DNA from 3 places in the Desulfosporosinus sp. FKA genome. Region 1 is predicted to be linked to each of the others. Evidence: riboswitches for the same ligand, from Rfam matches in the RefSeq annotation. Region 1 holds a riboswitch; each other region holds the start of a gene.
What was found. Region 1 has a riboswitch for cobalamin ahead of B5771_RS06460 (AIR synthase related protein). Riboswitches for the same ligand answer to the same signal wherever they lie in the genome.
Positions count from the first base shown of each region.

Region 1 (4,526 bases):
GCTGAACTCTTGGCTCAAGAAGGGTTATATTACAAGATGTTTATTCTGCAGCATGGGAGCAAAGATAAAGAAGAATAGTCAGTGAACTCGTTCAGCTAAAGCTGAACATCGGGGCTTCGATGGCGAAAGTCTCCAGTGGAGAAGGTATGGGATCATCCTCACTTGAAGAAGTGGCTATGTTATTAATGCCAGCGGAGTTCATAAGTTAGGTATTTTTGTCACTTGGTATTATGAACCAGGCCACAAGATAGGCCAAAAAACCTGTTCCACCCACTAAAAGAAGAAGTAAAGCACCTATCCTAACAAGACTGGGATCCAAATCTAAGTATTCAGCTATTCCGCCGCATACGCCGCCAAGCTGTCGATCTTGACTCGATCTATACAAACGTCTCGACATAAGATTTCCTCCTTTACCTTTAGGAAGTCTCTTGGGCCTAAGTGAACTCGTTCAGCTAAAGCTGAAGTTAACGAAGGGCCTTAAAAACTGGATAAATATAATCTCTCACTTTAATATGCATGAGGACGTAGAGATGTGACTAAGACGATAAAAATTTAAAATACGGGATATCCTGATTTTGTTACGAGATTACCTTAAGGATAAAGAAAACTTGGCACCAAGCCTCTGGTGCAGGCGGCTGCCTAGATGCACTTACTTTCCGATAGTAAAATAAAAAAGTCTAAGGCTTGTCTTTATAAAACTAGCCTTAGACTTTCCTATTTATGATAAAATCATGGTAAAAAATCTTCTAGGGTTATTCGGGAAGGAAGGTAGCGCAATCTGTCATTGTAGTAGTTGTTGCATTGGGGGATTGAACTTCGATTTTCTCTGCATGGCAATGATCTCCTGTACCATAATAATGACAGGTGTTAACAACACATTTAATTCCGGTATTAGGTTGAGGCATTTTCTTAACATTCATGTGGGCTATTCCTCCTTAAATTTAATTCTCTATTAGATTCTCCAGAATTAGAGTTTTAATGAATCCATTTACTTGTAAGACAGTAATAAGAATATATTGATGGTATAATATGGTACATGCTTGATTTATAGAGATAATTAAAAAATATGATGATAATAAGGAGGATTTAAGCTTGAGAAAAGTATTGGGAATTGTGGCTTCCCAGCGAAAATTAGCCAATGGGGAAATTCTGATTAAAGAAGCCGCCGCTTCCGTGGGAGAGGAGGTGCAGCTGGACCTAGTAAAGTTGACAGAGTTAAAGCTGCTGCCGTGTAAAGCTTGTTATGCCTGCTTAGGCCAGGATAAGCGCTGTTCCTTGGATGATGATTTATATTCCTTATTTGACCGGATCAAAGAAGCCGATGGAGTTATTTTTTCGTCGCCCTGCTACGCTTTGGGTCCCGCAGGAATTACAAAACTTTTCGGAGACCGGATTATCGCTCTTGCTCAACAAATTGATCAGATTTGGGGAAAGCCTTGTGTAATTATCGGGACAGCTGGAATAAAAGGTTGGGAAGGGTATACTCTTTCTGCCCTTATTACTTATGCACGGTTTTTGGGGTTGAACGTTAAAGACGCCCATATGTTTATCGGTGCTCTTCCTGGTGAAGCCTTAGTTGATCCGGAAGGCAAAGAGCGAATTAAAGCTCTCGGACAATCCTTGTTCGGTAATCCTCATCAGCTGGAAACCGGACGATGTCCTACCTGTTGGTCTGATCTCTGGAAATTCCCTGCTCCCGATCACGCTCTATGTCCCTTTTGCGGCCAAGAAGCGACGATCTTGCCCTCGGATCAGGGGAATTCCTGGCATTGGGAGTTTGGTCCTTCCGGCAGCCGCTTGACAAAAGATTATTTGAAGGAACATTTTCAAGTCTGGCTGAAAGACCAAGTTCAAGAATTTGTCAAGAGGCGTAAAGAATTAGCTCTGATTAGAAATCAATATAGGAGCTAATGCTCAGCAGGAGGCGGCTTTTGGTAGGTCGAAGATTCAAAAAACTCTTGTAATCTCAACCTCTATGGATTAAAATACGATTAATTAAAGACATTATAGGTGCCCTTAATAAGGGAGAATAGGGAACTGGGTGAGAATCCCAGACGGACCCACCACTGTAAACGAGGAGACTTATGCTTAAGCCACTGGGAAGCCGGGAAGGCGTATAAGTCGTTGATTCTAAGTCAGGAGACCTGCCTATAATGTAGAACATGAATCAAGGCAAAGTTCATGGTCAAAATTCTGTCTTTCAAGGCGGATTTATGACTATGAACTTTTTGTTTTGTTTGGGGAAAGGAGTTGAATAAGAGTTGGGGTATCAGGGGCGGGATATTGAAGCTGTTTTAATTAATCCGGAACAATATCTCATTGTGTCTTGTGATTCCTGTGGAGCAATTGGACAGAAGGATTTCGATGTCGTTAAAGTATCTTGGCGAGTTACAGGAAGAATGACCACGAGGGTTGCCTTATCAGAAGTCTTAGCTGTGGGCGCAGAGCCTCAAATTATGACCGTTGCCATTTCTAACGAACCCGATCCAGCAGGTGATGAACTATTAAAGGGGGTGAAAGAAGAATTAGCTTTTGCCGGTCTTTCTCTCTCCATGGCTGTAAGCACTGAGAAAAATATGCCAACCCAGCAGACTGGCCTTGGTATCAGTGTTATTGGTACTGTTGCTAAAGATCGGCTGCGTATTGGAACTTCACAAGCCGGAGATCAGGTATATTGTTTGGGTTTGCCGAAAGTTGGCTCAGAACTTAGCGATCCTGAGGACCCGGAAATAGTACAGATCATGGAGATAAGAAAACTCTTGGCAACTCCCGGGATCCATGACATTATTCCTGTAGGCTCAAAAGGGATTTTAACAGAAGCCCAGCAGCTTGCCTCAAACGCTAAACGGCAATTGTTTATTCATCAATCCTGCGGTTTAGACTTAAGTAAATCCGCCGGTCCGTCGACATGTCTTGTTTTCTCGGCATCTTCAGCTATTAGAGGAGACTTTATCACTTCGAACCTAAATCAATTAATGCTGGTCAAAATTGGTGAGCTGATATATTAAACATAAAGCAAAAAACATAAAAGATTGTAGTCATTCAATAACTGATTCGGTTCAGATAGTAGGATGAAATTGTTTTTCGTAAAAAAGTACAATGAAGTATTAGGGAGGAAAAATTCGATGAGTCAAATTAACGTAGAAGCTAAGGACGTCAAGCTGTCCGCCTGGAATGTTAAACGGCTTTCGATTATGGCTATTTTTCTGGCCTTGAGTTATGTGGGGGCACTGATTAAGATTCCCAGTCCAGTGGGAACCATTGGTATGGATTCGGCGCCGGGATTTTTCTGTGCTCTTGCCTTTGGAGGAATTGAGGGAGCAGTAGTCATTGCTTTTGGCCATTTATTAACATCGGCTGTTGTTGGCTTCCCTTTGACAATCCCCGTTCATATTTATATTGCTGTGCAAATGGCCTTATGGGCCGTGATTTATCGTTGGGTGAATAAAACTTTCGGCCTTATTCCGGCAGCCATTGCAGGCATAATCCTCAATGGAGTTGTATCCTCCTTTGCGATGCTGCCGATTATGGGAATGGGAGGGACTCTTGGGTTACTGCCCTTTCTCGTCATCGGTTCGGCCCTTAATGTAATTATTTCGGCGCTAGCCTATAAAGCAATCAAAGGGACACGGCTCATTTAGGCTCGTAAGGAGGAAACTGAGGAAACAATGGTAATCGAAACAACAGCAAGAGATCGTATTCACGACGGAAATGACAAAGCCATTGAACTTAATAATGTTTCCTATCAATATCCAAATTCTCTCCAACCAAGTTTACAAGGTATTAATCTCAGCCTAAACAAAGGACAGTTCGTTGTCCTGATGGGAGCTGCCGGAGCCGGGAAAACAACCTTGAGTCTATGCCTCAACGGACTAATACCTCAGCTATTCGAGGGGGAATTAACCGGCGAGGTTAAAGTGGCAGGCAGAAACGTGAGAAAAACACCTGTCCAGCTTATGTCCACAATTTTGGGCCTTGTCCTTCAAGATCCGGAAACTCAAATCCTTGGCCGTACCGTGGAAGAAGATACGGCCTTTGGTCCCCGTAATATTTCAGTTCCCTTAGAAGAAATCCAACATCGAGTTGATCGTTCCCTAGAAAAAGTACGGCTTAAAGGATATAACCAGCGTTTGACCGAGGAATTATCCGGGGGTGAGAAACAACGTTTAGCCATTGCAGGAGTCTTGTCCATGGAACCCGAAATCTTAGTACTTGATGAACCAACATCAGAACTTGATCCTGCAGGACGCTTAGAGATCTACGCAACCCTTGATGACTTGCGCCGAAAAAGAGCTTTGACCATCTTATTGGCGGAGCATTCCAGTGAAGAAGTGATCAACAGGGCGGATGAAATAATTGTATTAAATCAGGGGCAACTGGTTTGGCGTGGTGAACCATCTCAGCTTTTTCGCAACATTCCTTTATTGCAGCAGTATGGTATAAAACCTTTGCCTGTTAGTCTTGTAGGATGGAACTTATATGAAAAAGGATGGATAGCCTTCGACGAAATCCCCTTGGATCTCCCG
Region 1 covers NZ_NAHZ01000022.1:45,672-50,197, forward strand. The annotation lists gene B5771_RS06440 (ABC transporter transmembrane domain-containing protein) at 1-78, shown strand, start outside; gene B5771_RS06445 (PspC domain-containing protein) at 206-397, opposite strand; gene B5771_RS06450 (DUF1540 domain-containing protein) at 753-920, opposite strand; gene B5771_RS06455 (flavodoxin family protein) at 1,093-1,911, shown strand; cobalamin riboswitch at 1,992-2,167, shown strand; gene B5771_RS06460 (AIR synthase related protein) at 2,262-3,008, shown strand; gene B5771_RS06465 (ECF transporter S component) at 3,126-3,641, shown strand; gene B5771_RS06470 (energy-coupling factor transporter ATPase) at 3,669-4,526, shown strand, end outside.

Region 2 (4,526 bases), on a different contig from region 1:
TGGATAAATCTCAGAAAAAAAGTTCGAAACTATGTTTAATCTTCCACAAATCCAAAACCTCTCATAGCATGAATAATATGCAGCTTCATAGCAGTTTTAGCTCCCTCAGCATCTCGAGCTGCCAAAAATTCCATAATCATGCGATGATCATTTAGCGTATTGCGAACCATTTCTTCATTGGTATCTGACAAAGGAACTCCTTTGTTGATAGCTTGATAAAGAACAGGCATCAGTTGATTCATAAACTCATTATGGGTCGCTTTAGCAATGGCTTGATGAAAGGCCTGTTCTACTTCAGTTCGATCTTCTTTTTTAATGATCAGTTCTTCTTCTAACTTGCCATAATACAAAATTCGCTCAAGTTCTTTATCAGTTGCACGTTTTGCGGCATAATAAGCCGATTGCGGTTCAAAAATGAGCCGCATTTCGTAGAGATCTTGGATATCTGGTTTAAATGCAGAAAGCTCTTTTAAGCCATATGCCTTGTTCAAATCCAGGTTGTCTTTGACATAAGTTCCTTTACCACGCTGGATTTCCAAAACATTATGAGCAATTAAGATGCGAATAGCTTCTCGCAGTGTCGTACGACTCACTTGTAATTTTCCTGCAAGCTCATTCTCATTGGGAAGCTTATCACCTGCTGAAAATTTTTTGTCGATAGTAATCATTGCCAGGATGTCTTCCGCGACATCCTCCACTAAGCTTCTGCCTTCCCTAGCCATCATCTGCCTCCTTTTCAGAAAAATCCGGTCATCTGCCAAGAAACTTCATTCAGTTAACAACTGGACTACTTAAACTTAATAGTGATATCTACAATTTCAGGTGTATTTCCCAACCTAATTGGCGGGCCCCACGTTCCATATCCTGAGGAAACGATGAGTTGAAAGTTTCCTTTTTTAAGGTAGCCCCAATCGTCTTCAAAGATTCGGCGAGTAATTAAGCGAATCGGAAACAACTGTCCTGCATGAGTATGCCCTGATAGCTGTAGGTCAACCCCTTGCTGAACAGGTTCCTCCAATTGTAATGGTTGATGATCCATAACGATAATAGGCAGAGAGTGATTAACTCCCTGAAGCAAGGTCTGTAGAGATTTTCTCTGAACCCCATTATAACGAGCTCCGGATCGATCATCTCTGCCAACTAAATAGAAACTTCCATCGATTTCCTGACTGCTGTCCTTCAAAACTCTTACACCTGCTGCCTCCAAATATTTGACGGCTTCTTCAGCATTTCCTCCAATATACTCATGATTGCCCAACACGGCAAAGGCCCCGTACTGAGCTTTCAATTTTTCAAAGGCTTCCGTCATTTCCTGCTTATTAACCGCTTCAACATTCTCGTCAAATACGTCGCCCGCAAACAGTACAAGGTCAGGCTGCAATTGATTGATCATCCCAACCATCTTAGTAAGATAACTATTATGAATGATCGTACCGAGATGGATATCCGATACCATCACAACATGCAATTGTTTCAGCGAGCCCGCCTGTTTGGCTATTGTAATATCATAATGATTTATGCGCGGGTTTCGCGCATTCCAGGCCCCGTAGCCTACAATTCCCAGCACAAGAACGAAGATCGCCAATCCGAAAGCCGGATTTAGACCCTCCTTCAGAGGAATAAGATGAAAACTATAGTTTACTAAACGCATGAGATCGATGGCAGCAATGATTAATAAAAAGTAAAACATAAAGGCCATCCAATAGGCCCCAATGAGATTTAACCCTTCGTAAAGCCCCTGCGGCAGATATTTTTGCAAAAAGCGGGCAATTAAATAGGACAATGAAATCAGCCCAAAAACAAGCCAATAAACTTTTAGAGGAATAAAGGGGACATAGCTAAATAAAGCTTGCCAGCCACGCAGGCCGATATAATAATTAATTCCTCCATAGACAAGAAAGAAAACAACTCCTATTAGAATGAAAAACGGATTAATCATTTAAACACTTTCACCCCCGATTTTATAACTATAACACAAGGTTTACATTTAATGAACTTGCTGTACAAAATCACTTCATTCATGTTATTATTAGAATTAACTAAATAGTTAGGAATAAGTGATCCCTTCCTGAGGGAAAAGGATTGAAAAGGAAAGTCAGTTAAAGGCTGACGCGGTGCCCGCCACTGTAAAAGGGAATCAATTCACACAATGTCACTGGGACAAACCTGGGAAGACGTGAGTTGATAATGATCTTGAGCCAGGAGACCTGCTTATTCTTAAGCCAAACTACCTACGGGAATGTTAGGGGGTATATATTTGTATTATCTTTAAGCCCTTCTCTTAGGAGACGGGCTTTTCGTTTTGTCTGACGCGGTTGAACAATGCAATGAATTACTTATTAGGAGAGAGAGACTATGAATAACGCCGCCAAAGATATTTGGGATCGTCACCGCTGGCTTCCTTATGGAGTTTCTGTGACTGGTATACACTTGCTAGGTATAATCATGCTGCTATTAAATTTAAAACAATTTCCTCAGTTACTGGGATTTGCTTTTCTCGCCTATACCTTAGGCCTGCGTCATGCCTTTGATGCGGACCATATTGCGGCCATAGACAATACAGTTCGCAAAATGATTCAACAAGAACAAGACCCTATGGGGGTCGGCTTTTTCTTCTCGATTGGTCATTCAACCGTTGTCTGTATCATGTCCATCATTACTGCTGTTTCTATGCATTGGGCACAACAAAACATCCCCCAAATACAAAATTTCGCCAGTATAATAGGAACCGCAGTTGCCGGAGGATTTCTTTTGCTTATAGGACTGTTTAATCTTTACATTTGGTTTGATATCTTTGGCTTTTTCAAGAGAATGCGTCAAGGTGAATTTGACGAAGAAAACCTTGACGAACTTTTATTGAATCGAGGATTCGTAAGCCGTTTTTTTAAACCCCTCTATCGATTTATAAATAAAAGCTGGCATGTTTATCCTTTAGGCTTTCTCTTCGGGCTTAGTTTTGATACAGCTTCGGAAGTTGCTTTACTGGCCATTTCTGCTACACTCGGTACTAAAGGCATGCCCATGACAGCAATTCTTTCTCTGCCTGTTATATTTGCTGCAGGCATGAGTTTGATGGATACAGCAGACGGGGTTTTTATGACGACAGCATATCATTGGGCTTTTTCTACCCCTCTGCGCAAAATTTATTATAATCTTTCGGTTACAGGTTTATCGGTTATTGCCGCCCTCGTCATTGGTATTATTGAACTTGCTCAGATACTCTCAACCAAGCTGGGTTATCATAGCAGTTTTTGGGTCTGGATCCAAAGTCTCAACTTTGGTTCTATCGGTTACATACTTGTCGGTCTTTTTGTTATTACTTGGGCAGTTTCCTATATCATATGGAAAGTTATGGATTTAGAAAATTGCCTGAATTAATTCCCCTTCGCGCTATTGCTATTGATCACTAACGGAGGTTAACAAACATGATCATTCTTTTGGGGGAATCTGCAGCAGCACGTGAATTAAATACACAGCTAACCGCTAGAAAAATTGATGTTATTCAGAGACAATACTGGTCTGAAGAAACTCCCCTGCCATCTCATCCAGCATTAGTTATTGATGCAAGTCACCCTTCTGTGAGCAGTAAATTTACTGCTTTACGACGTCGGTGCGAGGAACTGAACATTCCTTTTATCCGCTTAGAGCGGCCGGAAACTAAAGTTCCCTCCAGCCCTTTAATTTTCCCTGTCTACCATTGGGAAGAAGCTCTAGTCCTGCTTGAGCAACGTATTAACACCTTGCGCAAGCTAAAAGACCGGACAATTACCGTCTTTATTACAACAGGAAGCCATCAGCTTCAATCAATTACCAGTAGTTCTTTTGCCCAATCAGTGCGTCTCGTGGCAAGAATTTTACCCGAAGGGCATTTAGTGCAAAAATGTCGGGAAGCCGGTTTACATCCCCGGGATATTGTGGCAATGCAAGGCCCATTTTCCAAAGAAATTAATAAAGCCCTTTTTAAGTTTTATGGCGCAGATATTGTTCTAACACGCGACAGTGGTCTCGCCGGAGGGACAGACACAAAGATTTCGGCAGCTTTAGAGCTTGGTTTGGATATAGTTCTGGTCAGAAAAGCAAAAACCAATAATGGTTTAACCGTAAACAGCCCTCAAGAATTACTTAATTGGCTGGATCAAAAATTTTCCAATCACGCACTCACTTGAAAGCCCTGCTTCTCTGAGCCTTAGCGAAAGCGAACCGTTGCTTGACAGAATAACAAAATCGGTCTGCCAATGATTATCCATCAGCAGGCCGATTTGTAATGTGATGCTTCTTTTTTGACAAACCAAATACTAGCGGCTTTCCAAATCTTGTTTTTTGCTTTGGAATTCAGCGGAATCAATCTCTCCTCGTGCATAACGTTCACGCAGTATATCCAGGGCGCTATTATGGGTGCTAAATCCCTGAGACTGAACTCTTGACTTACTGCGGCGGAAGAAATAGACAGCGAGTAAAATAATGGCGATTCCAAATATCAAAGGCATAAAAAAGCCCATCATCCCCATTCCGTAGCCGCTGTAACC
Region 2 covers NZ_NAHZ01000010.1:154-4,679, forward strand. The annotation lists gene B5771_RS01075 (FadR/GntR family transcriptional regulator) at 36-722, opposite strand; gene B5771_RS01080 (metallophosphoesterase) at 788-1,939, opposite strand; cobalamin riboswitch at 2,039-2,230, shown strand; gene B5771_RS01085 (HoxN/HupN/NixA family nickel/cobalt transporter) at 2,356-3,378, shown strand; gene B5771_RS01090 (precorrin-6A/cobalt-precorrin-6A reductase) at 3,426-4,166, shown strand; gene B5771_RS01095 (SHOCT domain-containing protein) at 4,296-4,526, opposite strand, start outside.
Region 2: linked by a shared signal. The riboswitch ahead of B5771_RS01085 (HoxN/HupN/NixA family nickel/cobalt transporter) and the one ahead of B5771_RS06460 (AIR synthase related protein) in region 1 are both predicted to bind cobalamin.

Region 3 (4,526 bases), on a different contig from region 1:
CAGGACAATTTCCGATGAAAACGTTCGGTTTTTACTCCGTCCGTAACCTCTTAACTCCATAGCTAAGGCTATTTCCGTTGAGCGACGAACAGCGCGATACAAAAAGGGCAGGAATGTTGGAATAATTGCTTTCAGATCATCCCAAACGCTATCCATTTTAAGGCCCCTGGTTCGCTGGCTGTCGATAATCGACTGGTATTCTTCTTTCATAAGGGGCAAAAAACGAACACCTAATCCCACCAGCATGGCAAAACGATAAGGAATTCTAAATTTTATGAGCATCAGGGTAAAGTCTTGAGCTGAAGCAGAGGTAAAGAACTGTAGACTGGCATAGAAAATAAGTGTCGCTTTCAGTATGCCGGTAATCGCCAGCGGCAGAGCATCACTGTAGATTTTAAAGATACCCCATTGATAGACCAAAGTACCTTCCCGGCAAAACAGCAACTGAATAATCAAGATCTGAAGTCCCAAAAGCAAAAGAATGATGACCATAGCCTTAGAGTGTTTAAATGAACCACTTAGAATTAACGAGGAAATAATACATCCCAGTAAAGTGATTCCTAATTGAGCAGCAGTTTGACTTAACAATGAAAAGTAAATCATCAAACTATACCAAACAAGCTTAGTACGGGGATCAAACTTCGGAAGTGCCAGTGTCATCATAAACCTCCTTGAAAGTAACAGTGTTTGGGAAATTCAGGCCAATAGCTTTCAGTTCCTCACAATGTCGCTGTATGTCTTTTGTCTCAATATCCAGCCTGATGCGATGCTTATATAAGGCAACTAAGCGGTTTGAATAGTCTTTTGCCATGGCCAGATCATGGGTAATCAACAGAATGGTTTTGCCGTTATTCGCTAAGTCATAGAGTTTCTCCATGATCATGTAACCTTGGTTCTCATCCAGGCCAGATGTAGGCTCATCAGTAATAATGAACTCCGGATCACCGGCAAGTATCGAGGCTAATGCCAGAAGTTGACGCTGACCACGGCTTAGACGCTGGGGATGCATTTCCTTGTAATCCGCCAGTCCTACGAATTGCAAACATTCATCAACTTTCTGATTTAGATTATCATTTCGTTCACCCCTTAGCTTTAAGGAAAAGCCCACCTCTTCCTCCACTGTGCTGGCAAAGATCTGATGGTCTGGGTTTTGAAATAAAAATCCGACACGTGCCAAAATCTTGCTCAAGTTTCTTTTAGCAATTATCTGATCAAACAAGCGAATTTCACCCATAGCAGGCTTTAGCAAACCGATAAGCAATTTCGCCAACGTCGATTTGCCTGAACCATTTAAACCGACGACTGATAAAAAATCGCCCCTATAAACTTCTAAATTAATTTCTTCACAACCAGGCAATTGATTATTGTACAGAAAAGAAACATTACTGATTTTAGCTATGCTCTCCCTGGGTTTATTACTGTCAAGAGTATAATGCCTGCTATCTCTGAGCAGTTCTTTCCGGTACTTGATTTGGGCCCAGTAATATTCCCTGGGTGAGTAAGCTTTACTAATTTCACCGTCTTTAAGCATTAAAACTCTGTTAGCATAATTAAGCACTTCTTCAATCCGGTCCATAACCAAAACTATCGTGAGATTCTGAGTTTCATTTAACTCCCCCAGCCTCTTATATATCTCCTGGCGGCCTTGTGGGTCCAGTTCGGCAGTCGGTTGATCAAGAATTAGAATCGGAACTTTGAGGGCTAATACTCCCGCTAAAACAACGCGCTGGGCCTGCCCGCCTGAAAGAGACGAAGTTTGTCTTTCTTCGTAACCACGCAAGCCCACAAACTCCAGCGCATTTTTTACAACCTGCTCAATTTGTGCAGAAGGAAGTTCTTGATTTTCGAGTCCGAAGGCAACGTTCTCGTAGACATCTAAACTAATGATTTGATTATCGGGCTCCTGCATCATGTATCCCATATAGTCCGACATTCTATTGAGAGGCATTTCTTTAATATCTTGCCCCATAATTGTTACGGTTCCTGTTAATTCTGCGTTATGGTAATGAGGAATCGCACCTGTTATGACGTGTAATAATGCTGATTTTCCCGAGGCCACCCCCCCGGTAATGACGATGAAATCTCCTTGCTTAATTTCTAAATTAATGTTTTTAAGTACCGGCTTCTCATTATTCGGAAACTTGAGTTTCTCAATTCTAATTTTGGCAATTACTTCCATAGCAATCTCCCCGTAATTTTGACTAAGAACAAAAAAGTTCTAGCTTAAAAAAAGCTAGAACTTTACCTTTGTCCTCTTTGCATTATTTTATAGGCAGGTCTCCTGACTTATAGACTCAAATGTACGCCTTCCCAGTTACCCAGTGGCATATGTACATTTTCAACGTCTAACTACAGTGGTGGGTCCGTCCAGGATTTTTACCTGGTTCCCTATTATCCTCGATTTGAGGCACCTATAAAAAATTTTTTATTTAATTGTGTTAACTATAAGAATAATAAAATAGTTTGTTTAGTTTGTCAAATGAATTTATTGACTTCTAGAAGCCTCAATTAGGCAATTCACTTCGCAAAAGAGACACAGGGGGACGGTTCCTCTGTGTCAACATCTAAGCCTTTCGGACAATGTGGAAAGAAAGCCATAGCTGAAGCCTATATTTAATCTAAACTCGCTCTCCTCGCTTACGCTTCTCTGTCGAATCACTTGTATCTCCCCTCGTTTCACCTTCTAAAAGTAAGCAGTGATAGCGGTTATGATGCCTCTGCTGGCTCCGAACAGTGGCGTGACCGTCCACTCTCAATTAGGTTTCTGTGCAAAATCAATATTTAGCTTTCAGTTCCATTTGCCTGTATTTTTGACACTCCCACGGCTAAAGCCGATGGGATTCTTGGGTGATTAAACCGAAGTACATTTCTGCTATCGGAGTATGACCCCAAGTTCAGGGCTATGCCATTAGCCCGTCCTAGAGCAGTACACAATGGTACTCTAGGCTGATAGCCTGTTACCAGCTACCACAGTTTCTTTGAAAACGATCGTTTTAACGTCTTTTTTCTTGACGACACATAGAGTTTTACCTGATAGACGCATTAGCTATCAGAACCTCTTACTCTATCCAGTTTTCAAAGATCAAACTAATACTAGTTTATCATAGTGCTAAGACATTTACATTTACATGAAATTACGAAGCCGCCTTCATCCCACGATTAAAACCGTGGGCTTTTGGCTACGTTTCTGTAATTTACGCCCCCTTAATTCCGAGAGACTGTAGTATACAACACATTTTAATGGGTTAAACGGATAAATTTAGATAATCTGATCGAGCTCAGCTTTGCCTCGCATCGCATCGGGAACGGAGCCTCATCGAATTCTACATAATCATTTAAGCCGACGATAGCGATTAGCTTTTCGAATTTAACATAATTAACCACACCCACGTCATCCAGATCAATCTCAATCCTCATTAATTTTCTTTCCACGTTATTTACTTCTCAAACATCATCAACAAATCCACTTCCAACCCCTCCAAAACCTCTATCCGCACGCTACCCGTCTTATCGTAAATCTTAGCTCGCTCATAGTTTCCATAAGTATTTAATCGATAAGCCATCATAACTTGATCTATCGGCTGAACAATCCAATACTCTTTAACTCCAAACTTCTCATAGAGTTCTAATTTGCGTATGTAATCCATTGAAGCTGTTGAAGGGGAGACCACTTCAACAATAAGGTCCGGACTTCCGTTACATCCCCTGTCATCCAACTTCGAAGGATCACAAACGATGACTAAATCCGGTTGAACAACGGTAGTTATTTCTTCATCCTTGTTTTCATCTTTTTCCTTTAAGCGAACATCAAAGGGTGCAATATAAACATCACAATTCTTATCTTGCAAATAACCTTTAATTTGAAAAAACAAATTTCCTAATACTTTTTGATGAAGTCGAGAAGGTGCCGGAGTCATTGCATAAATTTGCCCTTCAATTAACTCAATTCGATCATCAGACCAATTTAAATAATCTTTATAGTTGTAAATTTTATTTTGCTGATTCGCTATATTCACCACAATAGCAATCCTCCTTAAATCACACTGACAAAATCCAACTGACCTAATCCAAACAAATTATTTTTACCTGCTCCAACCCATCTTCCGAACTCCAGAAGTAGAGACTATCGTAACGCCCAGTACCCTAAACATTAATTCACTCTCCAACTTTTACCACCAACCCATATCTTCTCCAATTTTCTTTAATTTCCTTCTATGTTGCTTTTATTTCACACTCAACTCCAGCTTAGGATCAGTACCCATAGTATTAGATTCCAATTCATCCCATAAAAAACCAATATTCTGAAAGATAATCAAAAATATGAAGCATTTGTATAGCAGTAAAATTTATATCTACTTTCATGACAGGTAATTCCTCTGGCAGCACTTTTTTCTCTAATCGCTATGAATACTCCCAGGAGGATATTTATGGAACACCATCGAATTTAAAATAATACAGATTTTATCAAAGTAATTGACAGCTAGACTGTCGTACACATATTTGATGGGAGGAGTTCGCATGAAGTA
Region 3 covers NZ_NAHZ01000032.1:471,981-476,506, forward strand. The annotation lists gene B5771_RS19105 (energy-coupling factor transporter transmembrane component T) at 1-660, opposite strand, end outside; gene B5771_RS19110 (ABC transporter ATP-binding protein) at 635-2,179, opposite strand; cobalamin riboswitch at 2,254-2,430, opposite strand; gene B5771_RS19115 (hypothetical protein) at 3,238-3,432, opposite strand; gene B5771_RS19120 (Uma2 family endonuclease) at 3,438-4,019, opposite strand; gene B5771_RS19125 (DUF4085 family protein) at 4,519-4,526, shown strand, end outside.
Region 3: linked by a shared signal. The riboswitch ahead of B5771_RS19110 (ABC transporter ATP-binding protein) and the one ahead of B5771_RS06460 (AIR synthase related protein) in region 1 are both predicted to bind cobalamin.